3 regions of the Massilia sp. LC238 genome follow, and region 2 is predicted to be linked to each of the others. Evidence: predicted binding sites of a transcription regulator. Region 2 holds the regulator's gene; each other region holds the start of a gene.

Region 1 (9,858 bases), on a different contig from region 2:
GCGTGAATACAAGGAACTGTTCGGCAGCATGCGCGTGGGCTGACGCGGGGCGGCTGGCGGCGCGCAGCCGCAGCTCAGCTATCGTTTCTTGCAGCCTGTCGCACGGGGCAAGCGGGCAGGAGAGGTGATTGTTAAAGTCGCACCAGTTAACAACCACAGAGGATTTTCGCCATGCGTCTCATCGCCCTTGCCACCATCGCCGCGGCTGTCGCTTCCCTGAGCGGCTGCGCCATCATCGTGTCGCCGAACGACGGCGACGTGCGCATGCGCACGGTGTTCAGCGACAACGCGGTCGAGGGCGACGGCGTTGCCGCGCGCGACCAGCGCCAGGTCGCGGCGCACGGCGTGCTGGAAGTGAGCGGGTCGATGCAGGTCGAGGTGCGGGTCGGCCAGGCGCCTTCGCTGCTGGTCGAAGCCGACGGCAACCTGCTGCCCTATATCCGCACCGAGGCACAGGGCAATACCCTGAAGATCTCCAACGAGCGTCAGCTGCGCAGCAGGACGCCGGTGCGCATCGTCTACACCACGCCGCGCCTGACCGAGGTGCGTGCCGGCGGTTCCGGCCAGGTCGTCGTGCGCGACCTGAACGGCGCGCCGCTGGAGGTGCGCAAGAGCGGTTCCGGGACGGTAGCCCTGTCCGGCAAGGTCGACAGCCTGCATGCGCGCGTGAGCGGCTCGGGCGTCCTCGATGCGGGCCAGCTGCGCAGCGCCAGCGCCGACCTGAGCCTGGCGGGTTCGGGCCGCATGAACGTCGGCGAGATCCGCGGCGACTACGTGCGCGCCAGCGTGGCCGGCTCGGGCGTGCTGCAGGCTGGCGGCGCGGTGCGTTCGCTGAATGCCCGTGTCGCAGGCTCGGGCAGCGTGGACCTGGCCGCGCTGTCGACGCAGGACGCCGACCTGGCGGCCGATGGTTCGGGCGGGATTCGCGCCACCGTCAAGCAGTCGCTGGTGGCGCACGGCGGCGGCTCGGGCGGGATCCGGGTGTATGGGCATCCGGCGCAGCGCAGCGTTACCGGCCGTAACGTGCATCTGCTTGATTAATATTTGTAGGGTGGGCGGCTCGTGATCTGGTCCACTGGACCAGATCACCCCACGCGGTGATACGTGCAACCGGATCTATCGCGGCCGTGCTGGCGGCAGTTGAACGCGTGGGCGGGAGACCCGCCCACCCTACGTAAAGCAAGGCCTCGCTTAGAGCAAATTATCGAGCAGATCCGGCCCGAACACCTCGCGGTGCAGGCGGCTCGCCGGCGCGCCTGCCGCCAGCAGGGCATTCCACTGCGCCTGCATGAAGGGCAGCGGGCCGCACATGTAGACATCGGTCTCGCCGCGCGGCCACGAGGGCAGGCGCGCCAGTTCCATCTTGCCCTTGAGGGCGGCGCTTGCCTCTTCCTCTTCGTAGAACGTCACCACGTGCAGGTGCGGCATGCGCGCCTTGGCTGCGGCGATGTCCGCCTGGTGCGGGTGGTGCGCCGCGTTGCGTGCGGCGTGGGCGAAGATCACGCGGCGCTCCGGGTTCACGGTCGCGATGCGGTTCAGCGCCGCGATCATCGGCGTGATGCCGACGCCGGCCGAGAGCAGCACCACGGGCTCGTTCGATTCGGTATCCGGCAGGAAGTCGCCGAAGGGGTGGATCACGTGCAGCAGGTCGCCCACGTTCACGTTGTCGTGCAGCCAGGTCGACACTTCACCTCTTGGTGCGGCGCCGCCATCCTCGCGCTTGACCGAGATGCGCAGGCTGCCCTTGCCCGGCGCGTCCGACAGGCTGTACTGGCGCAGCTGGCGGCGGCCGTCGCTGAAATCGACCGCCACGCTCAGGTACTGGCCGGCCTTGAAGGGCGGCAGGGCGCCGCCGTCGGCCGGGACGAAGCGGATGGAGACCACGTTGTCGCTCTCGCGCACCACTTCCGTCACGCGCATCGCGCGCGTCTCGCCCGGCTGCACGCCGGCTTCCTCGTACATCTTCGCTTCCGCATCGATCAACAGGCGCGCCAGCGAGGTGTAGGCCTCTTCCCAGGCCTTGAGCAGCGGCTCGGTGGCGGCGTCGCCCAGCACGGTCTTGATGGCGCCGAGCAGGTGATGGCCGACGATCGGGTAATGGTCGGCACGGATGCCCACCGCGGCGTGCTTGTGCACGATGCGGCTCACCACCGGGCCGAGCGCCGCGGCGTTGCCGATGTTGGCGGCGTAGGCGAACACCGCCGAGGCCAGCGATTGCTGCTGCACGCCGCTGGCCTGGTTGCCCATGTTGAACAGGTTCTTCAGCTCCGGATGGGCCTCGAACATGCTGCGGTAGAAGGTGGTGGTGATGGCCAGGCCGTGGTCGCGCAGGACGGGGACGGAAGCGTCGATGTACGGACGGGAAGCGCTCGAGATCATGATGTGTTCCTTGATAGATGTATCAGTTATGCATGTTTAAGGCCAAAAAATTGGCCCGGACGCGATGGGCAATCGGTGCGGACAGGAGCATTCTAACAAAAGATGCTGAGTAAATGCATCTTTGCGCAAACAATTTTATTGCGAGAACACAAAACCCATATAATCGCTGCTTTTAGATGAGCGCTTGACCGGAGCGCTGCCGACGCTTCCATACAAAGGACATGCCGTGAATCTGACCCTTGGCCAAAAGCTGATCCGCACCAAAACAGCCGAACGTCAGCATGACGAAGAAAGCAGCGGCGGCGGCCTCCAGCGATCGCTCGGCCTGTTCCCGCTGACCATGATCGGCGTCGGCGCCACCATCGGCACCGGCATCTTCTTCACGATGGTCGAGGCGGTGCCGAAGGCCGGTCCGGCCGTGATCCTGTCCTTTCTGCTGGCCGCCGTTACCGCCGGCCTGACCGCGCTGTGCTACGCCGAACTGGCCGGCCGCGTGCCCGCCGCCGGTTCCTCGTATTCCTTCGCCTATGCGACCGTGGGCGAGTTCGCCGCCTTCATCGTGGCGGCCTGCCTGCTGCTCGAATACGGCCTGGCGGGAAGCGCGGTGGCGATCGGCTGGTCGGATTACCTGAACAACTTCCTGTCGAATGCCTTCGGATGGGAGATCCCGGCCCACCTGCGCTCGCCGATGTTCGTGTCCGACCACCACAACGTCCACTTCAGCCCGGGTAACTTCAACCTGCCGCCGGTGATCCTGGTGGCGATGTGCTGCATTTTGCTGATCCGCGGCACCAAGGAATCGGCGACCACCAATTCCATCATGGTGCTGGTCAAGCTGGCCATCCTGATCTTCTTCGCCGTGATCGCCTTCACCGGCTTCGATTCCGCCAACTTCACGCCTTTCTTCAGCCCCGACCCCGACAGCGGCTTCGTGGGCATGGCCGGCGTGACCGCCGCCGCCGGCACCGTGTTCTTCTCCTTCATCGGCCTGGACACCATCGCCACCGCCGGCGAGGAAGTGAACAACCCGCGCCGCAACGTGCCGATCGGGATCCTGTCCGCGCTCTTGATCGTGACCGTGTTCTACCTGCTGGTGGCGGTGGCCGCGATGGGCGCCCAGCCCGCCCGCATGTTCGCGGGCCAGGAAGCCGGCCTGTCGGTGATCCTGCAGAACGTCACCGGCCAGGCCTGGCCGGCGCTGGTGCTGTCGGCCGGCGCCGTGGTGTCGGTATTCTCGGTGACCCTGGTGACGATCTACGGCCAGACGCGCATCCTGTATGCGATCAGCCGCGACGGCCTGATCCCGAAGACCTTCCAGAAGGTGAACAAGCGCACCCTGGCGCCGACTGCCAACACCATCATCGTCTGCCTGGTGGTGGGCGCGGTGGCCGGCCTGGTCGACGCCACCTTCCTGTGGGACATGGTGAGCATGGGTACCCTGACCGCCTTCATCGTGGTGTCGATCGCCGTGCCGGTGATCCGCGCCAAGCAGGGCCCCGGCGAGCCGGGCCACTTCCGCGTGCCTTTCGGTCCCTACTTGATCCCGGGCCTGTCGGTATGCGCCTGCCTGTACATCATGAAGGACCTGTCGCCGGCCACCTTCCGCGTGTTCTTCATCTGGATGGGCGTGGCCGTGGCCACCTACTTCCTGTACAGCGTGCGCCACAGCCGCCTGAACAAGGGGTAGAAAAATGGACGTGTTCGAACGGCGGCGCGACCGCTTCGCGCTGTTCGATGCGATGGACAGCGCCGCGGTCAACATCTGCTTCCCGCTCGAGCTGCCGGATTTCCGGCCCTGGTGCCGGGAAGCGGGCCTGGCCCCGTTCCACGTGCTGCTGTGCGCGGTGCTGCGCGCAGTGCTCAAGGTGGAGAACTTCCGCTACCGCCTGCTGGACGGCGAGGTATTCCGGATCGAGCGCCTGCGGCCGTCCTTCACCGTGATCAACCAGCACCAGGACCTGAATTTCGCCCTGTTCGACTGGAGCGACGACCTGCGCGAATTCGTGGCGCGCGGCATCGCCGCACGCGAACAAGCCTCGGCGATGACGGAGCTGAACGGCGCCTACCGCAGCCTCGGCCCGCGCGAAGCAAAGGAGCAGGTCTTCATCACCTGCATTCCCTGGCTGGCCTTCACCTCCATCCAGCACCCCAGCGCCTCGCTGGCACATCCGGACATTCCCTCGCTCGCCTGGGGCAAGTTCCGCGACGCGCCGGGCGGCCGCCTGGAGCTGCCGTTCTCGGTGCAGGCCCACCACGGTTTCGTCGACGGCTTCCACATCCACCAGCTCGCGCAGCAGATTGCCGGCGAGCTGGAGGCGATCATTTCGCCAGCGGCTTGACGACTTCCAGCAGGCTGACGAGAAGCTTGCCCGGCTCTTCCCACGGCACCATGTGGGCCGAGCGCTCGAACCAGACGATGCGCTTGTAGGGCGCGTCCACCGCGTCCATCCAGGCGACGGTCGGCGCGGCCGGTGTGGTGTAGTCGTGGCGGCCCAGGAACATCACGACCGGGATCGGGAAGCGCTTCAGGTTCGAGAAATCTACCTCGAGGAATTCGGGCAGCACGCGGCCCAGGGTCAGCAGGCTGCCCTTGTCGATGTCCTTCACCTGGCTCGGGGTGTATTCGGGCGAGAGCAGGGGACCGCGGAAGAAGTAGCCGGATTCGCTGCGGAACGCGGACAGTCCGCCGTAGTGTTGCGGCCATTTACGGGCGATAACGATGCGCTCGCGCGTGATTGGCCGGTCGCCGGGGTAGGGCGCGATCGATGCCATTTCCTTGAGCGCTTCGGCATTGTTCTCGCGCCTGGCGCGCTCCCAGGCGTAGTCGAAGCTGATGCGCTCGTTCTCGCGCACGTTCAGCACCTGGCCGATGCCGACATAGGCGTGAAACAGGTCGGGGCGCTTGAGGGCCGCGCGCATGCCGACGATGGTGCCCCAGCTGTGCCCCATGAGGATGAGCTTGCGCTTGCCGTATTTCTCCTTCAGGTGCGTGGCCACTTCGATGGCGTCGTCGACGTAGCGCTCGATGCGGATGGTCTGTCCGACCTTGTCCGGATCGGCTTCGGCATAGCTCTTGCCGGCGCCGCGCTGGTCCCAGTTCACCACCGTGAAGTATTCCTCGACCGGGCGCTGGAACTGCCACATGGTCGGCGTGATGGGGGAGGCGGGGCCGCCGTGCACGAACAGGATCATCGGGTTGGCGCGGTCCTGGCCGCGCACGCTGAGCCACTGGTCGACGCCGCCGATGCGGACCTTGTAGGATTCCTGCACGCCGGACGGGGCGCTGATGCGGTTCAGGTCCTCGATGATGGCGCGCGCTTTCGCGTACGGGTCAGGGGTTTCCTGCGCCGTCGCGCCGGAGCAAATCAGCGCAAGCAGCGCGCCGCAGAGTAGGCAGGTCTTGTTCATGCCAGTCCTTTCACTATCGATGAAAGGAGTATGGCGGCGCGTCTGCATGCCTGCATCCGTTGCGCGACGAACTGCACGAACGGTGGCATGAAACGAAAAAAAGCCACGCGGCCTTGCGGCGGCGTGGCTTCAGGGAAGGCGCCCGCAGGCGCCGTCGGGCTTATTGCACGCCCATTTCCTTCAGCAGGTTGTCGGCCTTGTCCACATGCTTCATGTTCCACAGCATGTAGCGGCTGTCGACCTGGATCGAGCGGGTCATGGCCTTGTTGAAGTCCCAGTCCGAGATGATCGAATCCAGGGTGCCGTCGAAGGCCAGACCGATCAGCTCGCCCTTCGAGTTCAGCGCGGCCGAACCCGAGTTGCCGCCGGTGATGTCAAGCGTTGCCAGGAAGTTGACCGGCACGGTCTTCAGCTTCGGATCGACGTACTTGCCGAAGTCCTTGGACTGGATCGCCGCCAGCTGGGCTTCCGGCGCGTTGAACTCGCCTTCGCCGGTGTGCTTGGCCACGATGCCCTTCGGGGTCGTGAACGCGGTCCAGGAACCGGTGCCGTCGGCGCCGACGTCACGGCCCATCACCTTGCCGAAGGTGACGCGCAGGGTGCCGTTGGCGTCGGGGTAGACGGCCTGGCCCTTGCTGTTCATGTAGGCGATCTTGGCGCGCATGTAGTTGCCGTAGGCTTGCTGGATCTTGCCCGCCATTTCCTCTTCCTTGGCTTCATCCTTCAGGCCAGCGTCGTACATCGCGACGGCGGCCTTGATGAAACTGTCGTTCGAGGCCTGGAACTCGGCCGGCGACTTCTTCAGCCATGCGGCGCGCTCTTCCTTGTTGGCCAGCTTGGAGCCGGCGTAGATGCGGTCCAGCGCGGCCTTCAGCTCGGCGTCGCTCATGCCCGGCTTGATGCCGAGGGCGGCATCGAAGGCGGCGTCATGCTCGGCAGCCGGCTGCGCGTTGTACTTGGTGAGGAAGTTCAACACCAGCGCCTTGTCGACCTTTTCGTCGTAGGTGCGGTCCTGGCCGGTGATGACCGAGGTCCAGCGCGCCAGGTCGCGTTCCTGGAAGCCGGTCTTGCGTTCGGCGTCCGGCTTGGTGCGTTCGTTGGCCAGGCGGTACAGCGAACGCGCCGAGGACAGGAACTTCGGCTGGGCGTACGAAAGGTAGAAGCCCTTCTTGGCGTTGGCGTCGCGCTCGGCGATCAGCTTCTCGGCCTGCTCGATGTCGGCGGCATACTGCGCCTTGCGCGCCGGGGTGGCGTTGACCCAGGCCTTCAGGGCATTGTGCTCGGCCGTCTTACGCTGCAGGAAGTCGCTGTTCGCGTACGAGGTCAGCATGCCCTTGCGGTTCTTGTAGTAGTTGTTGACGCCGGCGATCTGGCCGGCGTACTTGAGCTTGGCGGCCGGGTCGTTCTTGGTCTCGCGCTCGATGATCGCCAGGGTCTCGCCCGATGCCTGCACGAAGGCCGGGTAGTTCCAGGTGAAGGTCGATTCGACTTCCGACGGCAGGCGATGGCGGTTGGTGCGGCCCGGGTAGCCCAGCACCATCACGAAGTCGCCTTCCTTGGCGCTGGCGCTCGGGTCGGCAATCTTCAGCACGTGCTTCGGCTTGTACGGCACGTTGTCCTGCGAGAACTCGGCGGCCTTGCCGTCCTTGCTCACGTAGGCGCGGTAGAAGCCGTAGTCGCCGGTGTGGCGCGGCCACATCCAGTTGTCGGTGTCGCCGCCGAACTTGCCGACGCCGGCCGGCGGTGCGTGCACCAGGCGCACGTCACGGATCTCGAGCTGCTTCAGGCGGTAGAACTCCAGGCCGCCGTAGAAGCTGGCCACGGTGCAGCGGTAGCCGGCATCCTTCTCGCACTCGGCCACCAGCGTCTTCTGGTTCTTCTCGATGGCGTCGATACGTGCCTTGCCGCTCAGCTTGGCGACGTCCGGGGTGATGATCTGGTTGGTGACGTTGGCCACTTCCTCGGTCACGTAGACACGGCTGCCTGGTGCGGCCGGCAACTCTTCGCCCAGGGTCTTGGCCAGGAAGCCGTTCGCCAGCAGGTCGCGTTCCGGGGTCGAGTTGACCGCGATGCTGTTGTACACGCAGTGGTGGTTGGTGACGACCAGGCCCTGCGGCGAAACGAACGAGGCCGAGCAGCCGCCCAGGCTCACGATCGCGCCCATCGGAAATTCGGTCAGCTTGGTCAGGGTGGACGGATCCAGCTTGAGGCCGGCGGCTTTCAGTTGCTTGGCTACTTGTGGCAGCTGCTGCGGCATCCACATGCCTTCGTCCGCGTGTGCGGCGAAGCTGGTCAGGATGGCCAGCGAGAGGAGGGTCTTTTTCATTCGCGTCTATGTATAGGAAGTGGGAACTCTTGGGCTCCGCGGAGCATCCAAGAGTATCCGTAATCACCATACACATCGTCAACCAGTATTTCGTACAGACAAACGCGTAGTTTTTCGTTAGAAACTTGTCCTACAACTGGGCGCTAAACAGCGAGGCGACGCCGGTGCTCAGTCGCTGCCACCACGGCCGTTCGCGGTGTTCCGCCTTGGTTACCGGGCTCGAGTGCCGCCAATCATCCTCGAAGATGGCGGTCTGCTCGCGCGCGAAGCCTTCGTGCAGCACGTTGAGATTGGCCTCGTCGTTGATGCTGAAGGAGCGGTTGTCGAAGTTGGTCGAGCCGACCGACACCAGCAGGTTGTCGACGATCAGGGCCTTCACGTGGTACATCGTGGGCTGGTATTCGGCCAGCTTGACGCCCGCAGCCAGCAGTTCGCCCCAGCGCTCGCGCGAGGCGGCCTTGACCAGGTCCGAATCGATGATCTTGCCTGGCATCAGGATGCGCACCCGCACCCCGCGTTTCGCCGCTTCGATCAGGGTGCGGATGGTGAGCTCGTCGGGCACGAAGTAGGCCGCGGACAGGTCGATGGTCTTGCGCGCCGAGGTGATCGCCATCAGGTACATCAGGTGCATCGACTCGGCGCCGCCGGTCGGCGAGCTCGAAAACATCTGGGCCGGCATGTCGCCCACGTGCTGCAGGGCCGGGAAATAATCGGCGCCGTCCAGCACGGTGCCGGTGGCCTTGGTCCAGTTGTCGTTGAACACGGCCTGCACCTGGCCGACCACCGGTCCTTCGATGCGGAAATGGGTATCGCGCCAGTGGTCCTTGTCCTGGGCATTGCCGCGCCACTGGTCGGCGATGCCGACCCCGCCGGTGAAGCCGACCTTGCCGTCGATTACCAGGAGCTTGCGGTGGGTGCGGTTGTTCAGGCGCGCCAGCTTCCACCAGACCGGCTTGTGGTAGCGCTGCACCTGCACGCCGGCCTGTTTCATGGCGTCGATCTGGGCCAGGTCGAGCTTGAGGCTGCCCATGAAATCCAGCATCACGTGGACTTTCACGCCGGCGCGGGCGCGCTCGATCAGGGCCTCGGTGAATTCCTTGCCGATCGAGCCGGACCAGTAGATATAGGTTTCGAAGGTGATGCTCTTCTTGGCCGAACGGATCGCATCGAGCATGGCCGGGAAGATCTGGTCGCCGTTGAGCAGGACCTCGACCTTGTTCCCTTCGAGGATGGGCGGACCGAGCAGGACCCCGAGCGAGCGGCGGAACTGCGGGTCGTTGGTATCGTACTGCCGGGTCAGACGGGTATCGATTTGCGTTTCGCTCGGCATGAAATTGAGCGCGAGCACTCCGCCGACCAGCGTGAGAGCGGCCGTGACGAGGATGGTCCAGAATCGTTTGGGTGATAGTAGGGACATACGGAAAGACCGATGGAACTGCGGGCGTAAAAAAACCAACGCATGAAGCGTTGGTTTTTAGCTAGGGCTACCCGATTGCTGATTAGCGAACACGGCCGCGACGCAGCAGGTTCACGATCGCCAGCAGGATGACAGCACCCAGGAACGAAACCAGCAGCGACGAGACGCTGAAGTCATCGGAGTTGATGGTGCCGGTGCCGAACAGCGGCGACAGCAGCCAGCCACCCAGGAAGGCGCCAACGATACCAACCACGACGTTGAGAATCATGCCTTGCTCTGCGTCGGTCTTCATGACCATGCTGGCCAGCCAGCCCAGAATGCCACCGAC
Region 2 (9,858 bases):
CAGTTCCTCGGCCGGGCGTGCCAGCGAGGGAATCATGATCAGGAGCGGCACCACCGCCAGGTCCTGGAACAGCAGGATGCCGATGATGCGACGGCCGTGCTCGCTTTCCAGTTCGAGCCGTTCGGTGAGCATCTTGACCACGATCGCGGTCGAAGACATGGCGAGCGCTCCGCCCAGCGCGAAGGCGGCCTGCCAGCTGACGTGCAGTGCGGGTACCCACCAGGAAATGAACAAACCGAAAGCCATGGCGGCCACGATTGTCAATACGACTTGAGCCAGACCCAAGCCGAACACGATACGGCGCATCGACTTGAGCTGGGCAAGCGAAAATTCGAGCCCGATGGAAAACATCAGGAAGACGACGCCGAATTCTGCCAGCGCATGGGTGGCGGGACTGTCTTCGGCAAGGGCCAGCGCATGGGGGCCGATCAATACGCCGACCGCCAGATAGCCGAGCATCGGCGGCAGGTGCAGCATCCGGAAGGCGACCACGCCCAGCACGGCGCAGCCCAGCAGGAGCAGGGTCAGTTCAAGTCCGGAATGCATCTGCCACGGTTGTTTTTTCGTTATCGTTGTAGTGGTTTGTTACGACTGGCAAGTTTTTTGCTTATCCAATTCGGATATACTGCCACTATGAGTTTAACCGATGAAAAAATAATGCTGAAAAGTTTTGACGCGGACCAGGCCCGCCGTGTGCTGGAGCTGGGCCGCGAGACCCTCGCCATCGAAGCCGACGCGATCCGCGCCCTGCATGCGCGCCTCGGCGACGACGACAGTTTCGTGCGTGCCGTGCAGCTGCTGTACGGCTGCACCGGGCGCGTGGTCGTCTCCGGCATGGGCAAGTCCGGCCACATCGGCCGCAAGATTGCCGCCACCCTGGCCTCGACCGGCACCCCGGCCATGTTCGTGCACCCGGGCGAAGCCGCCCACGGCGACCTGGGCATGGTGACCACGCACGACGTGTTCATCGCCATTTCGAATTCCGGCGAATCGTCCGAGCTGCTCGAGATCCTGCCGGCCATCAAGCGCATGGGCACCCCCGTCATCTCGATGACCGGCAAGCCGCATTCGCGCCTGGCCAAGCTGTCCGAGATCCACCTGGACATCTCGGTGGCCAAGGAAGCCTGCACCCTCAACCTGGCGCCAACCACCAGCACCACCGTCACCCTGGCCATGGGCGACGCGCTGGCCGTGGCGCTGCTCGACGCGCGGGGTTTTCGCGAGGAAGACTTCGCCATGTCGCACCCGGGCGGCGCCCTGGGCCGCCGCCTGCTGACCCACGTGCGCGACGTGATGCGCAGCGGCGACGCCATCCCGGCGGTGTCCCCGGACACCCCGCTGACGCGCGCGTTGCTGGAAATCAGCCAGAAGGGCATGGGCATGACCGCCGTCGTCGACGAAGAGCGCCGCCCGGTCGGCGTGTTCACCGACGGCGACCTGCGCCGCCTGATCGAGCGCGTGACCGATTTTTCGAACATCAGCATCCGCGACGTGATGCACGCCAACCCGCGCCGCGTCCATCCGGAACAGCTGGCGGTGGATGCCGTCGCCGTCATGGAAGAATTCCGCATCAACCAGATGCTGGTCGTCGATGGTGAAGACCGCCTGGTCGGCGCACTGCACATCCACGACCTGACCCGCGCCAAGGTGATCTGATGACGCCAACCGAATTCATGCAGCGCGCGGCGCGCGTCAAAGTGATGATCTTCGACGTCGACGGCGTGCTCACCGACGGCAGCCTCACCTACAGCCCGGACGGCGAAGTCACCAAGACCTTCAACGTGCTCGACGGCCTCGGCATCCAGCTGCTGAACAAGACCGGCGTCAAGACCGCCATCATCAGCGCGCGCAAGTCGCCGATCGTTGTCAAGCGCGCCGCCGACCTCGGCATCTCCCACGTCTACCAGGGCATCCACGACAAGCGCGTCGGCTTCGCCGAGCTGCTTGCCGCCACCGGCGTCACGCCGGAGGAATGCGGCTACATCGGCGACGACGTGATCGACCTGCCGCTGTTCACCCGCGTCGGCTTCGCCGTCACCGTGCCCTCGGGCCACCCGGAAGTGCAGCACCGCGCCCACTACGTCACGAAGAATGCGGGCGGGCGCGGCGCCGTGCGCGAGGTCTGCGACCTCGTCATGCGCGCGCAGGGCACCTACGAACAGGCGCTGGCGCCGTATTTCGCGTAACACGGCGATATCGGACACGGGACACGACATGGTCACCTACAAGCGCACCGCCCACCGCTGGAAGCTCCTGACGATCATGATGATCGCGACCTTCTGCGCCTTCGGCAGCTTCTGGCTGGTGCAGGTGATGGAGCAGGAGGACGCCGGCGCCCGCCTCGGCGGGCCGGGGGACGAGCCGGACTACATCGTCGAGAACTTCTCCTTCGTGCGCATGACGGAAGAGGGCAAGCCGAGCTACGTGGTGTCGGGCAAGCGCCTGGCGCATACGCCGCTGAACGACGTGTCCCAGGTCGAGGCGCCGGTGATGCAGGGCATGACGCCCGGCCGGCCGCGCATGACCATCGTCGCCAACCGCGCCCAGCTCTACCATGAAGAGCACCGCGTCGAACTGCTCGGCAACGTCGACATCCAGCGCCCGGCCACGCCGACCAGCGAAGCGCTGCGCGTGCAGACGCAGGCGCTGACCGTGCTGCCCGACGAAGAAATCCTCAAGACCGACCGGCCGATCGAGATGCAGCTGGGGGCCGCCACCGTGACCGGCACCGGCATGGTGGCCAACAACGCGACCCAGAAGCTGCACCTGGCCAGCCGCGGCCAGATCGTCTATCCGCCACGCGCGCAGCGGCAGTAGCGCCGCGTCAACCCAGGACAAAGCAAGAACATGAAAAAAATCATCGCTGCCGTATTCCTCAGCCTGGCCGCCTTCGGCGCCTCGGCCGAGCGTGCCGATTCGCTCAAGCAGGCCGTGATCAACTTCGATTCCCTCGACGTCGACGAGGTCACGCAGACCCGCATCCTGACCGGCAACGTCGTGCTCACGCGCGGCACCCTGGTGCTGAAATCCGACCGCGCCCTGGTGAAGGAAACGCCGGAGGGCTACATGAGCGTGACCCTGACCGCCAACAACGGCAAGCTGGCGACTTTCCGCCAGAAACGCGACGGCGGTCCCGACCTGTGGGTCGAAGGCCAGGCCCAGCGCATCGAATACGACGAGCGCGCCGAACTGGTCAAGCTGTTCACCAGCGCCGAAGTGCGCGAGCTGGAGGGCGGCCGCATGACCAACGAGATCAAGGGTCCCTTCATCTCCTACGACAACCGCCGCGAGGTCGCGCAGGTGCGCAACGATCCTACCGGCCAGAGCAAGGTGGGCGGCGGCCGCGGCACCCTGATCATCGCGCCGCGCCGTACCACGGCGCCAGCCGAAGGTGCGAAGCAATGACGGCAGCCATGAGCGCAAGTACCGACGCAGCGGCGACCGCGGTCGAAGGCTGCAGCACCCTGATCGTCAAGGGCCTGCAGAAGAGCTACGGCAAGCGCCTGGTGGTGCGCGACGTGTCGCTGCAGGTCGAGTGCGGCGAAGTGGTGGGTCTGCTCGGCCCCAACGGCGCCGGCAAGACCACCTCCTTCTACATGATCGTCGGCCTGGTGCCCTCGGACGCCGGCACCATCGACATCAACGGCACCGACATCTCGAGCCTGCCGATCCACCGCCGTGCGGTGCTGGGCCTGTCCTACCTGCCGCAGGAAGCCTCGGTGTTCCGCAAGCTGACGGTGGAGGAGAACATCCGCGCCGTGCTGGAGCTGCAGCGCGTGGACGGCAAGCCGCTCACCCGCGACCAGATCAGCGAGCGCCTCGACACCCTGCTGGCCGAACTGCAGATCGAGAAGCTGCGCGAGAACCCGGCGCTGTCGCTGTCGGGCGGCGAACGGCGCCGCGTCGAGATCGCGCGCGCGCTCGCGACCAACCCGCGCTTCGTGCTGCTCGACGAACCCTTCGCCGGCGTCGACCCGATCGCGGTGATCGAGATCCAGCGCATCGTGCGCTTCCTGAAGGAGCGCAACATCGGCGTCCTGATCACCGACCACAACGTGCGCGAGACGCTCGGCATCTGCGACCGCGCCTACATCATCAACCAGGGGGCGGTGCTGGCCTCGGGCCGCCCTGACGACATCATCGCCAACGAATCCGTGCGGCGCGTGTACCTCGGCGAGCACTTCAGGATGTAATCAAGAGCACCAGGCATGAAACAGTCTCTCCAGCTACGCACTTCGCAGCACCTGGCGCTCACGCCGCAGCTGCAGCAGTCGATCCGCCTGCTGCAGCTCTCCACGCTCGAACTGCACCAGGAGATCGAGCAGATCCTGCACGACAACCCGCTGCTCGAACGGCTCGACGATCCGCTCGACCGCTCGGTGCGGCTGCTGGCGGACGGCGCGATCAATACCGCGCCGGCGAATGGCGAAGCGCCGGCGCCCCAGCCGGGGCAGGAAGGGCAGGAGGGCGCGAAGGCCGAGCCCGAGGGCGCGGACGGCGAAGACCATGGGGAGCGTGGCGATGCCGATGCGGATTGGGGCGGCGAAGGCGGCGGCGCGCGCAGCGGCGACGACGAGGACGGCCGTCCGCAGCTGGAAGCCGACGGCATCACGCTGCGCGAGCACCTGACGGAACAGATCCGCCTGAGCTGCTGCAGCCTGCGCGACCGCGCGCTGGCCGAGCTGGTGATCGATGCGCTCGACGACAACGGCTACCTGGAAGAGCCGCTCGACGACATCCATGCGCGCCTGCCGGCAGAACTCGAGATCGAGATGGACGAGCTGCGCTGCGCGCTGGCGCTGGTGCAGAGCCTGGACCCGGTGGGCGTGGGCGCGCGCAGCGCGGCCGAATGCCTGGCCCTGCAGATCCGCCGCATGCCGGGCGTGCCCCTGGTGACGCGGCGCCTCGCCTTGAAGATCGTCGAAGGCTACCTGACCTGGTTCGCGCAGCGCGAATACACCAAGCTGAAAAAGGCGCTCGACTGCGACGACGAAGACCTGCGCGAAGTGCAGGCCGTGGTCCGCCAATGCAATCCACATCCCGGCGCGGCCTTCGGCTCGGGCACGTCCGACTACGTGGTGCCGGACGTGATCGTGCGCCGCGCCAAGGACGGCTGGGCCGTCTCGCTGAACCCGGAAGTGATGCCGAAGCTGCGCGTGAACAGCCTGTACGCGAACCTGCTCAAGCAGGGCAAAAGCGAAAGCCAGATGGGCGCGCAGCTGCAGGAAGCCAAGTGGCTCATCAAGAACATGCGCCAGCGCTTCGACACGATCCTGCGTGTTGCCGAGGCAATCGTCGAGCGCCAGCGCAACTTTTTCAGCCACGGCGCGGTTGCCATGCGCCCTCTTGTTTTGCGTGAGATAGCTGATACACTAGGCCTACACGAGAGCACGATCTCGCGTGTAACCACGCAGAAATACATGCTGACCCCGCACGGCATGTTCGAGCTGAAGTACTTCTTCGGAAGCCACGTCGCCACCGAAGCGGGGGGAGAAGCCTCCTCGACGGCGATCCGCGCGCTTATTGCGCAATTGACAGGAGCAGAAGACCCTAGGAATCCTCTATCCGACAGCAAGATCGCGGAGATGCTCGGGGAACAAGGTATGGTCATTGCGCGCCGGACGGTTGCCAAATACCGCGAAGCGCTCAAGATTCCTCCCGTCAGCCTCCGTAAATCCCTGTAAAGCACTGCCCACTCTCACCTTGTGGCGCGGGCAGGGCACCTTCCCAAAGGAGTGTGTATGAACCTCACAATCAGCGGCCACCATCTCGAAGTCACACCCGCCATCCGTGAATACGTTCAGAATAAGCTCGAGCGCATCACCCGCCATTTCGACCACGTGATCGACACCCACGTGTTCCTCGCCATCGATAACCTCACTGAAAAAGAAAAACGGCAAAAGGCCGAGATCAACCTACAGGTATCGGGCAAGATTCTGCATGTGGCGAGTGCTGCGCAAGATCTGTATGCGGCCATCGACACCTTGATGGACAGGTTGGACAGGCAGGTTCTGAAACACAAATCCATGCTGCAAAATCATAATCACGTGGCGCACAAGCGCCTTCCGGACAACGGAGAAGCCGCTGCCGCGTAACTATTACGGGTAGCCGCAAAACACAGCAAGGGCGTCTGAGGGGACGCCCTTTTTGCTTTTGTACAATACCTGTTACTTTTCTACGCTTCCGTTTGTACAAATGTTCTGTAGAATGCATGTCTTTTCGATCACAGAATACCATCATGACCGATACCGTCCTGACCCGCGTTGCCAACCGCACCGGCGTCATCACGCTCGACCGGCCGAAGGCGCTGAACTCCCTCTCGCTCGACATGGTGCGCGCCCTGAGCGCCATCTTGCTGGAATGGAAGGATGACGCGGGCATCGACGCGGTGGTCATCACCAGCAGCAGCGAGAAGGCCTTGTGCGCCGGCGGCGATATCCGCTTCTTCCATGAGATGGGCCACGTCGGCCCGATGGGCGGCAGCGCGCTGCTGGAAGACTTCTTCACCGAAGAATACGCACTGAACCACCTGATCCACTTCTACCCGAAGTCCTACGTCGCCGTGATGGATGGCGTGGTGATGGGCGGCGGCATGGGCATCGCCCAGGGCGGACCTGGCTGCGGCCTGCGCATCGTGACCGACCGCACCAAGATGGCGATGCCCGAGGTGAACATCGGCCTGTTCCCGGACGTCGGCGGCAGCCACTTCCTGTCGCATGCGCCGGGCCAGCTGGGCCAGTACCTGGGCCTGACCGGCCTGACCATCGGCGCGGCAGATGCGCTGTACGTGGGGCTGGCGGACGTGTACGTGCCGGGGGCGGAACTGGCCGGTTTGATGGCGCTGGTCGACACGACCCCGGGCGCGCAGCTGCCGGCGGCGATCCGCAGCTATGCGGCGCAATTCGCGGGCCAACTGGGGCCGAGCGAACTGCAGGCGCAGCGCGGCGTGATCGATGCGCACTTCGGCGCCGCCAGCGTGGCGATGATCATGGCTTCGCTGGGTCGTGACGAGAACCCGTTCGCGCAGAAGGCGCTGAAGGCGATGCGCCAGCGCTCGCCCCTGATGATGTGCGTGACCCACGAACTGCTGCTGCGCGGCGCCTCGCTGGACGTGGCGGACTGCCTGCGCATGGAGCGCAACCTGGTGCGCCGCAATTTCGAGCATGGCGAAGTGCTGGAAGGCGTGCGGGCGCTGGTGATCGACAAGGACAACCAGCCGAAGTGGAATCCGCCGACGCTGGAGGACGTGAAGCCCGAGATGGTGGCGCGCTTCTTCGAGCCGGTGTGGCCGGAGTATGCGCACCCGCTGCGCCACCTCACCTGAGACCTGTTTTTCGTAGGGTGGGCGGGTCTCCCGCCCACGCGGCGATAGTTAACGGTGAATGAGCCGAGCTGGCAAATCTGATGCTAGTTGAACGCGTGGGCGGGGAACCCGCCCACGCTACGATTCGCGGCAGAGCAACAGCCGCGGGCCGTATCACCCCGCAGCGTGCTTCGGCTGCTCGCGGTGACGAATGATCACCCGCTCTGTCTGCCCAAAGTAGGCCCCCAGCCTTTCCGCCATGTAGACCGAACGGTGCTGCCCGCCGGTACAGCCCACCGCCACGGTGAGATAGGACCGGCTGTCCGTCTTGAACGAGGGCAGCCACTTTGCAACAAAAGCGCGGATATCTTCCAGCATCGCCACTGCGCTCGGCTGGGCGTCGAGGAAGGCGATCACCGGCGCGTCCTTGCCCGTGAGCGGGCGCAGCGCCAGGTCGTAGTAGGGGTTGGGAACCGCACGCACGTCGAATACGAAGTCGGCATCCAGCGGCACGCCCACCTTGAAGGCGAAGGATTCGAAGAACAGGGTCAGCGGGGCATGCTCGAGGTCGGCCAGTTCCTTGACCCAGGCGCGCAGCTTGTTGGCGGACAGTTCCGAAGTGTCGATCACGTGGCCCAGGTTCTCGATCGCCGACAGGCGCTCGCGTTCCTCGGCGATGCATTCGATCAGGGTGCGGCGCGAGGCCGGATTCTCGCCCGGGCGCAGCTCGTGCGACAGCGGGTGGCTGCGCCGCGTCTCGGAGAAACGCGCCACCAGCGAGTGCGTGCTCGAGGTCAGGAACATCACCTTGACGTTGTGGCCTTCCTCTTTCAGGTGGCGCACGCTCACCGGCAGTTCGACCAGCGATTCGGCACTGCGCGCATCGACCGCGACGGCGATTTTCTCCGTGCCTTTTTCACTGACCGCATACACCAGGGCCGGCAGCAGGGCCGGCGGCAGGTTGTCGACGCAGTAGTAGCCTGCGTCTTCCATGACATTCAGGGCAACCGACTTGCCCGAGCCGGAAATACCGGTAATGAGGACGATGTGCATGCTTGGGATGATACCCCAAATGGCGAAGTGATCGTACCTCAGTCGCCGCTCATGGCCTGGCGCTGGCGCTCCATGAATTCCTGCAGCGTATCGATGCCGCGCAGCTGCAGGATGGTGTTGCGCACGGCAGCCTCGAGCAGCACCGCGATGTTGCGGCCGGCCGCCACCGGAATGACCACCTTGCGGATCGGCAGGCCCAGCACGTCCTCGGTCGGGTGGTGGAAAGGCAGGCGCTCGACCTCTTCGTCGAGCGCGCCGCGCTTGACCAGGTGGACGATGAGCTTGAGGCGCATCTTGCGGCGCACCGCGGTCTCACCAAAGATCGCCTTGATGTCCAGGAGGCCCAGGCCGCGCACTTCCAGCAGGTTCTGCAGCAGCGGCGGGCAGCGGCCTTCGATCATGTTCGGCGCGATGCGCGAGAATTCCACCGCGTCGTCGGCCACCAGGCCATGCGAACGCGAGATCAGTTCCAGGCCCAGCTCGCTCTTGCCCAGGCCCGAGTCGCCGGTGATCAGGACGCCCACGCCCAGCACGTCCATGAACACGCCGTGCATGATGACGCGCTGCGCCAGCTTCTTGGACAGATATACGCGCAGGAAGTCGATCACCTGCGCCGCCGGCAGCGGGGTCGAGAACAGGGGGATGTTCTGCTCGTCGCAGATGGCGAGGATGTCGGGCGGGGTTTCCAGACCCTGGGCGATGATCAGGGCCGGCGGACCACCACCGATCAGCTCGCCGATCACGTGGGTGCGCGAGCTGGATTTCAGGCGGTGGTAATAGTTCAGTTCCTGGTGTCCAAAGACCTGGATGCGGCCCGGGTGGATCAGGTTCAGGTGGCCGACCTGGTCGGCGGCCGAGGCCGCGTCGCCCGCGATCTGCCGCTCGCCGCCTGGGAAACCCGCGAACCAGCCCAACTGGAGGCTGTCGCGGTTGTCATCGTACAAACGCTGGATGGTCAGCGGAGTCTGCAGCATGGGCATATCGTTCCGTACGCGGCGAATTGCCGCGTAGACAGTTTAGCCCAAAGCTTGCAGGCTTGGCTGCCAGTTGATGATGCGTTCGTGGACCGACTTCGGATCCGGATCGGTGGCCAGCGCGTTGCGCACAGCTTCGTCCGAGAACAGCTCGGCGATTTCCGATAGGATTTCGAGGTGCTGCTGGGTCACGTGATCCGGGATCAGGAGGAAGAACAGCAGGCTGACCGGCTGGCCGTCGGGCGATTCGAAGGGAATCGGTTCCTTCAGTCGCACGAAGGCCGCCAGCGGAGACTTCAGGCTCTTGGAGCCCTTGATCCGCCCGTGCGGCACGGCGACGCCATGGCCGAGACCAGTGGAGCCGAGGCGCTCGCGTGCGAACAGGTTGTCCGACACGGTGGAACGGGCGATGCCGCAGTTGTTCTCGAAAATCAGGCCAGCCTGTTCGAATGCACGCTTTTTGCTGGAAACTTCCAGATCCAACTGCACGTTCTCGAGCGAGAGGATTTTGCTAAGGTTCGTCATAAC
Region 3 (9,858 bases), 130 kb from region 2:
CGCTCAGGTAGAGCTGGCTGCCATCGAAAGCGAAGCGCCAGGGATTGCGCAGCCCGGCCGCCCAGATCTCGGCGCGCCGCCCCGCCTGGTTGATATATGGATTGCCGGCCGGGATCGCGTAGGGCTGGGCGGCACTTGCGTTGCGCACGTCGATCCGCAGCAGCTTGCCGAGCAGGGAGTTCAGGTTCTGGCCGTTGCGGTTCGGGTCGCCCGCGCCGCCGCCGTCGCCGGTGGCCAGGTACAGGTTGCCGTCCGGGCCGAAGGCGACCTGGCCGCCGAAATGGTTGGTGAAACCGGGGTGCGGGATGCGGATGATGACCAGACCCGAGGTCGGATCGGCCAGGTTGGGATTGGCGCCCAGGCTGAAGCGCTCGATGACGATGTTCTGCTGCGGGTCGGTGTAGTAGAGGTAGAAGTAGCGGTTGCTGGAAAACTGCGGGTCGAAGGCCATCGACAGCAGGCCGCCTTCGCCGCCGGTGAAGACGCGGCCGCTGATGTCGAGGAAGGGGGCGGTGAGCGTAGTGCCGTTGTCGACGATGCGGATGCGTCCGGCCCGCTCGACGATGAACAGGCGCGTGTCGCCCGCCGGGGCGGTGAGGTAGGTTGGGTTGTCGAGGTTGGCCACCACCTGGCTCAGCGCGATGTTCACCGGCGCGTTCGCATACGCCACCGTGGCGCTGGCAGTGGCGCCGGCGCTGACGACGGCGCTTTGCGAGGAGGGCGAGGGCGTGTAGGTTACGCCGCCGGCGGTCACGGGTGCGGCGGCGAGGTTGTAGCTGCCGGGCGCGAGATTCGACAGGGTTTGTGAGCCAGTCAGATCTTGCTGGTAACTGGCGGGGCCGTTGACGCGCACCGAGGCGTTCACGCCGGCGGGCAGGCCGCTGGTGGTGATCGCCAGCGAACCGGTGGTGGCGGTCGGCGGCGTCGGGGTGGGGCCGGTGGTGCCGGGGTTGCCGCCCCCTCCGCCGCAGGCGCTCATGCAGAAGGAAATAAGGATCAGCAGATATGTCCACGCACGCATGACAGCCTCCTGGATGGTCGCGAATGCTCCGGCAAGCCTATTCTGCAGCGAAGCGGCTGGCTTTGCCATCGAATTTCGCCAGCCGTGCGGGGCATCTATCGCGTCAGGCGATACATCAACAGTGCGGCGCGGATCGCCGAGCGCTCCAGCGAAGTGAGGTCGACGCGCTCGTTGGGCGAATGGGCCGCGCCGCCGCTGGCGCCCAGGCCATCGAGGCTGTCGATGATGGGGGCGACGAACTGGATGTCGCCGGCGCCGCGCATGGTGGCCGGCACCGCGCCGACCGCGCCCAGGCCGGCGTCCAGGCTGGCCTGCGAATACAAGTCGAGCAGCTTCAGGTTGCCCGGCGTGACCGCCATCGGCGGATAGGAATCGCGGAAAGCGATCGTGGCGCCGGCGCCCGGCAGGCTTTGCGCGACGATCTCGCGCATGCGCGCGTGGGCGCGGTCGCGCTGGGCGTAGTCGAGGTAGCGCAGGTCGCCGCGCACGGTCACCGTGTTGGCGACGACGTTGGTCTTGCCGGCGGCCGTGCCTTTCGCATTGGCCTCGTCGAGCGTGACGTCGGTGCCGCCCAGGATCACGCCCGGATTGAAGGTCAGGCCCGGCTCCACCACCTGCTGGCGGAAGCCGTCGAGGATGCGCGCGGCCTCGTACACGGCGCCGTAGCCGGCGGGACCGAACACGCCCTGCGAGTGGCCTTGCCGGCCCTTGACGTCGAGGTCGAAGAAGGCGGTGGCGCGGCGCCCGACGGTCGCCATCGGCTGGCCATCGGGACCGGTGACGGCGCCTTCGAAGCTGAGCGCCACGTCGCTCAGCTTGGCCAGCTCGATCATGTCGCGGCGCGAGACTTCGCGCGGGTGGCCGGCTTCTTCCTCGTCGCCGGTGAACACCACGGTGATGGTGGTGTTCTCGAGCGCCCCGGCGCGGTGCAGGGCGCGCAGGGCCGCAATCGCGACCACGTTCCCGCCCTTCATGTCGGCCACGCCCTGGCCGCGCGCCGTGGTGGCGTTCTCGCGCTCCCACAGCGGGGTGGAAGCGTCAGGTTCGAACACGGTGTCGAGGTGGCCGAGCAGCAGCAGGCGCTTGCCCTGCTTGCCCATGCGGTTGGCGACCAGGTGGCCGGCACGCCCCATTTCGCGCGGCATGTCGATCCAGACGGTCTTGAAGCCCAGGGCTTCCAGCTCCTTGCGAAACACTTCGCCGGTGGCGCGCACGCCGGCCAAGTTGAAGGTACCGCTGTTGATGCGGGCGCTGCGTTCGAGCAGATGGATGGCCTCGGGCTGCCAGGCCTTGACCTCCTCGAGGATGCGCTGTTCGGTGGCGGACAGGCCGTGGGCCTGGGCGGAGGCTGCGAGCAGGAGGCTCAGTACGAGGGAGAGGGCAGGCTGGCGCGGCATGTCGGCATTCGGTCATCGGGACATGCAACTCTACTACGCTTGCACGATGTCATAAAGCTTGTCGGAATTGCTTGACAATAATTTCTAGTGATCCTAAAGTGATATCACTTTGATGTTACTTTCTGAGGGGAGTCGAGCATGCACGCAGCACATACGCGCCACGAAAAGGCGTTCTCATCCGTGAATGGTTACCTGGCAGCCGCTGCCGGCGTTGTCCTGCTCCTGGCTGCCCTCTCCCTGTTTGGGACAGGGGAGTTTCCCTCGATCCTGCTGAGTTTCGCGATGGGCCTGTTCTCTGCCGTCTGCCTGGGCGGCCTGTTCATGCTCCAGCCGAACGAAAGCGCCATCCTGACCCTGTTCGGCAAGTACATCGGCACCGACCGCAGCGAAGGCCTGCGCTGGGCCTTTCCGCTCTATAAGAAGCGGCGCCTGTCGCTGCGCGCCCGCAATTTCAACGCCCCGACGCTGAAGGTCAACGACAAGCGCGGCAACCCGGTCGAGATCAGCGCGGCCGTTGTCTGGCGGGTGCGCGACACCGCCCAGGCCGTGTTCGACGTGGATGACTTCGAGCGCTACGTCTCGATCCAGGCGGAAGCCGCGCTGCGCCACCTGGCCTCGCAATATGCCTACGACGAAGGCGAGGACCTGCCGGAAGGCGAAACCACGCTGCGCGCCGGCATGGACGTGGTGGCCGACGCCCTCCAGCGCGAGCTGCAGGCGCGTTTCGAGGCGGCGGGTGTGGAGGTGCTCGATGCAAAGCTCACCCATTTGGCATATGCTGCCGAGATTGCGCAGGTCATGCTGCGTCGCCAGCAGGCCGAGGCGATCATCAGCGCCCGCGCCAAGATCGTGCACGGCGCCGTCAGCATGGTCGAAGCGGCGCTGAGGGGATTGTCCGAGCGGGGCATCGTCGAGCTCGACGACGAACGCAAGGCGGCCATGGTCAGCAACCTGCTCGTGGTGCTGTGTTCGGACAAGGAAACCCAGCCGATCGTCAACACGGGCACACTGTATAACTAGCACCCGAAAAGCATGGCAAGTCCTGGCAAAAAAGCGTTTCCTCTACGGATAGACCCGGCCTTGTGGGAGGAGTTGCAACGCCTCGCCGCCCGCGATCTGCGCAGCGTGAACGCGGAAATCGAATTCCTGCTGAGGGAGGGCCTTGCTAGGCGCGGCATCAAGCATGTCGAGGCCAGGGGCAAGGGTGGTGACGAGGTAGGCGAAAAAGTATCAGGCAAGATTTAACAATATGGTGTCGGACTTCTTTACACTAATGAATTTTTCATAGGGGCACTAATTCTTTCCTCATAGTAGAAATTATTTGGTGGCATGGATGTTGCTTGATAAGGGATATTCACCATCAATAATTATGAGGTAACTAGTCCATGAAACAATTCTTCAAGGTTGCTGTCGCAACCGCCGCCTTCGCCGCCAGCGCCTTTGCACAGGCAGCCCTGATCGACATCAATCCAGTCTATACGTCGAATACCAAACTATCGGGTTCGAAAACCAGCGCCGGTTTCGAGTTCAACCTCAACCAGCTGACCTTCGATGGCTTCGCTTTCAAGAAAGGCGTCGATACGATCGAGTCGGCACTGCTGACCTTCAGGCTGAGCGACAATGGCAACGACAAAGGCAGCAACAATATGGAGTCGTATGCAGTCCAGGTATACTTCGATACCATCTATTCGAGCCCGTCGATCAACGTTCCCAACGGTGGCGCCAACTATCCGTTCCAGCTGCTGAGCAGTGATCTTCTGACCTTTAGCACCACTGGTCTGCTGTCCGGTAACGTGACCCGCCTTACCGGCGATTTCACTTTCAACACCGTCACCCTCAACGCCAGCATCCGCCAAGGCCAGGAAGGCTCGTCCGGCGAAGTCCCTGAACCGCTCGGCGTCACGCTGTTTGGTATCGGCATGGTGGGACTGCTCGCGGCACGCCGTAAAGCAAAGGCCTGAACCGCTTTTTGCTCATCAAATAGCTGCGCTTGCGGGCTATTTTTTTATGCAGGCATTGTCCGGATTGCCTTAGCGTGAGGGCTGGGCGGCCGGGCCTGTTCGCGTCTTTGCAACCATGCCGGCGGGATCGATAAGAACGACAAATTCGAAAAATCGTCCTGCGCCGCTTGCGGCCTGATACAACCAGGCCTCGTAGCCGCTGTCGAACACGACGCTCTTGGTCGGCCCGAACGCCGCCAGCAATTGCGCCTTGGTGGTCGTGCCTGGAACGACGGTCTGCAGCCGCTCGGCCGGCACCTGGGTACCCGGCGGGGCCGGCGTGGTAGCGCAGCCGGCCAGCAGGAGCGCCGCGAACAGGGCCCGCTTCATGGCGCATCCTCCATGTACTCGAACTCCACCAGCGTGTCGTCCGGCCAGGACTTGTCCCAGATCGGCGCATAGAAGGTACGGTCCAGCATGACCTGGCAGTCGCAGTACAGCAAGTCGGCCTTGCTCTGTTCCCCACCCGCATACAGCATGTTGAAGGGCAGGGTTTCGACCCGCTCGTTTGCCCCATTCACGGCGCGCAGACGCACCGAAAACACCGGCCGTTCGGCGAAGAACAGGTAATTGCCATTCGGGCTGTTGCACACCTGCTCGGGCGTGGTCAGGGCGTTAGCGATCCAGCCGAATAGCGGAGAGCTGTTGGACACCAGTCCGGCCTCGACGCCCACCAGGCATTCGAGGCGCATGTCGCCCAGGCGCCGCGTGCCGGCGGGCAGGCCGGGCGTGATGATCTGCGCGCGCCAGGTCATGCTGGTGGTCTTGCGGTTGGCGACCACGGCCGCGTCCTCGCGCAAGGCTTGCTCGTTACGGGGCAGGACGAAGCTGTTGTCCGGCGCCACCTCGACCGGTACGCTGAGCGTATCGCCCGCGATCCGCAGGCTGATGCCCGTCATGTCGACGGTCGGCAGGCGCGGCAGCAGCTGGAAGCGCAGCGGCGCCGTGGGTGCCAGGGCACGCTCGCGTTCGAAGCGTTCCATGCCCTTGATCATTTTTCTGTAGGATTTGTCGACCGGGTCGCGGGTGGATTGCACCTTGACCGTCGCGGGCTGCCCGGCAGCTTGTGCGTGGGCAGCCTGGTGCCCGGCCAGAGCGGCCAGGCCGAGGACGACGCGGACCAGGAGCCGCGTCATGGCCTTACCAGTAACGGACGCGGCCGGTGTCCATGTGGACGAACTGCGAGCTGGCGTAGTAGCCGACGCCGCCGCCCTTGAGGGACATGGCCGCCTTGTGCAGCATCTTCAGGTCCTTGCCAGGCAGGCGGATGTCGATCGCCTTGGCATCCATGTGCAGGCTGCGCTTGGCGACGCCGCCGCTGGCGGCGTGCAGCTTGGCGTTCGACTCCGGCGAGCGGTAGCCGGAAATGATGTGCAGTTCACGGTTGTTCTCCAGCCTGTCGTTGAGCTGGGTGAGCAGCAGCAGGAGTTCCGGGTCCATCTGGGCGACCTTGTTGTTGCGATGGTCGCGCAGCACCTTGTTGATGTCCTTCATCGCATCGGGGATGAACTCGCCCTCGGCCCAGAAGGTGCTCTTCAGCTTTTCGCCGGTATGCGTGTTATACAGACGCAGGACACGTTCGCCGGTGGCGGGTTGTGCCGTTTTGGCAAGAGCTGGGATGCTGAGGGTGGGTGCTGCGAGGAGGAGGGAGGACTTCAGGAATGCGCGGCGTTGCATCATCGTGGGAGATCCTTATGGTGAGTTTCTCTCAAACGTAAATTCTACGCCTCTTGTGTTAAACGTGCAGAGAAAATGCAGGAAAATGCGGTAAAAAGGCCACTTTATTAATGCTTTGACCAATCCCGGGAGATATTTTAATGACGACTTATCAAGCTTATGCCGTGTCCGTTGCCACCCTGATCACCTTGGCATGCTCCAGTAGCGTGGCGCAGGAAGTCGAACCGGTGGCGGAGCCGCCGGCCGCCAAGGGCTGGAAAGTCGAGACCGTGGCGGATAGCCTGCCGCAGCCATGGGGCATGGCCTGGCTGGCCGATGGCCGCATGCTGGTCACCGGCAAGAAGGGCACGCTGCACCTGGTCGACGGCAAGCGTGTCCAGGCCATCCCGGTCGAAGGCCTGCCCGCGCTGTTCACGGAGGGGCAGGGCGGTCTGCTCGACATCGCCGTGCACCCGTCCGACAAGGGCCCGAACCCGCGCATCTACATGACCATGGCCAGCGGCACCGCGGACGCGAATTCGACGGCACTGGTGCAGGGTGTCTTCGACGGCAAGCGCGTCCACGCCATCAAGACGATCTTCAAGGCCTCGCCCACCAAGAGCGGCGGCCAGCACTTCGGCTCGCGCATCGTGTTCCTGAAGGACGGCACGATCCTGATGAGCATCGGCGATGGCGGCAACCCGCCCGCGCGCGTCGGCAACATGCTGGCGCGCGACCAGGCCCAGAACGTGGGCAGCCACAATGGTTCGATCCTGCGCCTGACAAGCGAGGGCCAGGCGGCGCCGAACAATCCGCTGGCCGCGCAGAAGGGCGCGCTGCCCGAGCTGTGGAGCATCGGCCACCGCAACATCCAGGGCATGACCGTCGACCCGCAGGGCCGCGTGTGGGCCAGCGAGCATGGCCCGCGCGGCGGCGACGAGATCAACCTGATCGAAGGCGGCAAGAACTACGGCTGGCCGCTGCAAAGCTATGGCCTGGACTACAAGACCCGCGAACCGATCGGCAAGCGCGTGGTCGCGGGCATGGTGAATCCGCTGGTCGTGTGGACGCCGTCGACCGGCGCCTCGGGCCTCACCTGGTACACCGGTTCGGCCTTCCCGGCCTGGCACGGCAGCCTGTTCTCGGGCGGGCTGGCCACCGAGGACATCCGCCGCGTGGCATTCGATGCTAAGGGCAAGGTGGTCAAGCAGGAGCGCCTGGACATCGGCAAGCGCGTGCGCGACGTGCGCCAGGGACCGGACGGGCACCTGTATGCGATCACCGACGAGGCTAAGGGCAGTCTGCTGCGGATCGTGCCGCAGTAAACATCCCACAGCGTGATGCAGTGCGCATGGATTCCTCCTCCATGCGCAATTAGTTCTTTGTTGCAATAACAAAAGCTGCCTAAAATGCAAGGATCGGCAACCCGCCGTTTCCTTTGGAGGAGTAGCAATGGCAGTATCCGTTCGTCGCACTCTCCAGATGGCCGTCGCGCTCGCGCTGGCCACTGGCGTATCCGCCACCCAGGCAGCCCCGGCCCCAGGCAAGTCCGCGGCCAGCACGCCCGACATCCCGATCCCCGACATCAAGTACACCAAGTTCACCCTGAAGAACGGGCTGACGGTGCTGGTCCACGAGGACCGCAAGACCCCGGTGGTGGCGATCAACACCTGGTACCACGTCGGGTCCAAGAATGAAAAGCCGGGCAAGACCGGCTTCGCGCACCTGTTCGAACACCTGATGTTCGGCGGCAGCGACAACTTCAAGAGGACCTACCTGAGCGCGCTGCAGGGCATCGGTGCGACCGACCTGAACGGCACCACAAACCAGGACCGCACCAACTACTTCCAGAACGTGCCGACCTCGATGCTGGACTATGCGCTGTTCGCCGAAAGCGACCGCATGGGCCACCTGCTCGGCACCGTCGACAAGAAGACGCTCGACCTGCAGCGCGGCGTCGTGCAGAACGAGAAGCGCCAGCGCGAGAACCAGCCCTACGGCCTGGCCTACGAACTGCTGGTGACCAATACCTACCCGGTTGGCCACCCGTATTCCTGGACCGTGATCGGCAAGATGGAAGACCTGGACGCGGCCTCGATGACCGATGTGCAGGACTGGTTCAAGACCAACTACGGCCCGAACAACACGGTGCTGGTGCTGTCCGGCGACATCAGCCCGGAAGTGGCGCGCCAGAAGGTCGAACAGTACTACGGCCACATTCCGCCGGGCCCGCCGCTGGCCAAGCACCAGGCCTGGATCGCCAAGCGCACCGGCACCCACCGCACGGTGGCGCAGGACCGCGTGACGCAGACGCGCATCTACCGCACCTGGAACGTGCCGGGCGCGCACACGCCGGAAGAAGCGCAGCTCGACCTGGCGGCCCTGGTGCTGGGTGGCGGCAAGACTTCGCGCCTGTACAAGCGCCTGGTCTACAAGGACCAGCTGGCCACCAGCGCATCCGCCAGCGACGACGCCTCGGAAATCGGCGGCCAGTTCGATATCACCCTGACCGCGCGTCCGGGCGCCGACGTGGCGAAGATGGAGCGCATCGCCGACGAAGAACTGCAGGCATTGATGAAGAACGGTCCGACGGAAAGCGAACTGCGCCTGGCCAAGACCACCATCCTGGCCCAGTACACCCGCATGATCGAGCGGGTCGGCGGCTTCGGCGGCAAGAGCGACCTGCTGGCCTCGTGCCAGACCTATACCGGCAATCCGGACTGCTACAAGGTTTACCTGGAACGCATCAAGGCCGCCACCCCGGCAAGCGTGAAGAAGGCCATGAACGACTGGCTCAGCACCGGCGACTTCGTCCTGCAGGTCGATCCCTACCCGACCGGCCTGGCCGCGGGCACGCCGGGCGTGGACCGCAGCAAGGAGCCGGCCATCGGCAAGCCGATGGCGCTGAAGCTGCCGGAAATGCAGAAGGCCACCCTGTCGAACGGCCTGAAGATCGTGCTGGCAGAACGCCATGACGCGCCGGTGGTGAACTTCCAGATGCTGGTGGACAGCGGTTATGCCTCGGACGCGGCGGACAAGCCTGGCGTTGCCAGCCTGGCCATGCGCATGCTCGAAGAGGGCACCAAAACCCGCAAGTCGCTCGAGATCGGCGAAGCCTTCGAGAGCCTGGGCACGAACTTCGGCGCCGGCGCCAACCTGGACAGCGGCATCGTGTACATGAACACGCTCAAGGCCACCATGCCGCAGGCGCTGAGCTTGTACGCGGACCTGGTGCTGAATCCGTCCTTCCCGCAGAACGAGTTCGAGCGCCTGCAGAAGGACCGCCTGGCCGCGATCGCACGCGAGAAGACCGTGCCGCAGACGATGGCGATGCGCGTGCTGCCGAGCATCCTGTACGGCCAGGACCACCCGTATGCCAAGCCGTTTACCGGCACCGGCACTGAGGAAGCGGTCAAGCGCATGACCCGCGATGACCTGGTCAAGTACCACGCCACCTGGTTCAAGCCGAACAACGCCACCTTGCTGGTGGTGGGCGACACCACGCTGGCCGAGGTCAAGCCGATGCTGGAGAAAGCCTTCGCCTCTTGGCGCGCGGGCGAGGTGCCGAAGAAGGTGCTGAACGAGGTCGCCGCACCTGGCAAGAACGTGGTCTACCTGGTCGACCGTCCGGGCGCGCTGCAGAGCGTGATCGTCGGCGCCCAGCTGGCCGTGCCGCGCAAGCACGAGGACGCGCTGCCGCTGGAAATCGTCAACCACCTGTTCGGCGGTTCCTTCAATTCGCGCATCAACATGAACCTGCGCGAAGACAAGCACTGGTCCTATG

Evidence for each region. Region 2 encodes sigma-54, which starts transcription at its own class of promoters, with help from an activator protein. Its sites were predicted from a motif close to TGGCANGNAANCTGCTTT; they were not measured.
Region 1: hmpA (NO-inducible flavohemoprotein) is a predicted target of sigma-54. The motif match lies at 2,407-2,424, and genes of this name have one in related genera.
Region 3: FG94_RS06155 (PEP-CTERM sorting domain-containing protein) is a predicted target of sigma-54. The motif match lies at 3,744-3,761, and genes of this name have one in related genera.

The regions. Positions count from the first base shown of each region.
Region 1 is NZ_JNNN01000052.1:9,697-19,554, reverse strand. Features, by position in the region: gene FG94_RS14240 (NADH:flavin oxidoreductase/NADH oxidase) at 1-43, shown strand, start outside; gene FG94_RS14235 (head GIN domain-containing protein) at 172-1,041, shown strand; gene hmpA (NO-inducible flavohemoprotein) at 1,192-2,379, opposite strand; gene FG94_RS14225 (APC family permease) at 2,606-4,066, shown strand; gene FG94_RS14220 (CatA-like O-acetyltransferase) at 4,071-4,718, shown strand; gene FG94_RS14215 (alpha/beta fold hydrolase) at 4,699-5,787, opposite strand; gene FG94_RS14210 (S46 family peptidase) at 5,948-8,113, opposite strand; gene cls (cardiolipin synthase) at 8,244-9,530, opposite strand; gene FG94_RS14200 (GlsB/YeaQ/YmgE family stress response membrane protein) at 9,613-9,858, opposite strand, start outside.
Region 2 is NZ_JNNN01000030.1:168,190-178,047, reverse strand. Features, by position in the region: gene FG94_RS06770 (monovalent cation:proton antiporter family protein) at 1-546, opposite strand, end outside; gene FG94_RS06765 (SIS domain-containing protein) at 634-1,656, shown strand; gene FG94_RS06760 (HAD family hydrolase) at 1,656-2,186, shown strand; gene lptC (LPS export ABC transporter periplasmic protein LptC) at 2,215-2,817, shown strand; gene lptA (lipopolysaccharide transport periplasmic protein LptA) at 2,848-3,405, shown strand; gene lptB (LPS export ABC transporter ATP-binding protein) at 3,414-4,193, shown strand; gene FG94_RS06740 (RNA polymerase factor sigma-54) at 4,209-5,684, shown strand; gene hpf (ribosome hibernation-promoting factor, HPF/YfiA family) at 5,742-6,095, shown strand; gene FG94_RS06730 (enoyl-CoA hydratase/isomerase family protein) at 6,239-7,324, shown strand; gene rapZ (RNase adapter RapZ) at 7,478-8,356, opposite strand; gene hprK (HPr(Ser) kinase/phosphatase) at 8,395-9,330, opposite strand; gene FG94_RS06715 (PTS sugar transporter subunit IIA) at 9,373-9,855, opposite strand.
Region 3 is NZ_JNNN01000030.1:37,382-47,239, reverse strand. Features, by position in the region: gene FG94_RS06175 (sorbosone dehydrogenase family protein) at 1-1,021, opposite strand, end outside; gene FG94_RS06170 (M20/M25/M40 family metallo-hydrolase) at 1,117-2,418, opposite strand; gene FG94_RS06165 (SPFH domain-containing protein) at 2,557-3,438, shown strand; gene FG94_RS06160 (hypothetical protein) at 3,451-3,663, shown strand; gene FG94_RS06155 (PEP-CTERM sorting domain-containing protein) at 3,804-4,379, shown strand; gene FG94_RS06150 (hypothetical protein) at 4,449-4,748, opposite strand; gene FG94_RS06145 (hypothetical protein) at 4,745-5,554, opposite strand; gene FG94_RS06140 (DUF882 domain-containing protein) at 5,559-6,098, opposite strand; gene FG94_RS06135 (PQQ-dependent sugar dehydrogenase) at 6,236-7,399, shown strand; gene FG94_RS06130 (pitrilysin family protein) at 7,527-9,858, shown strand, end outside.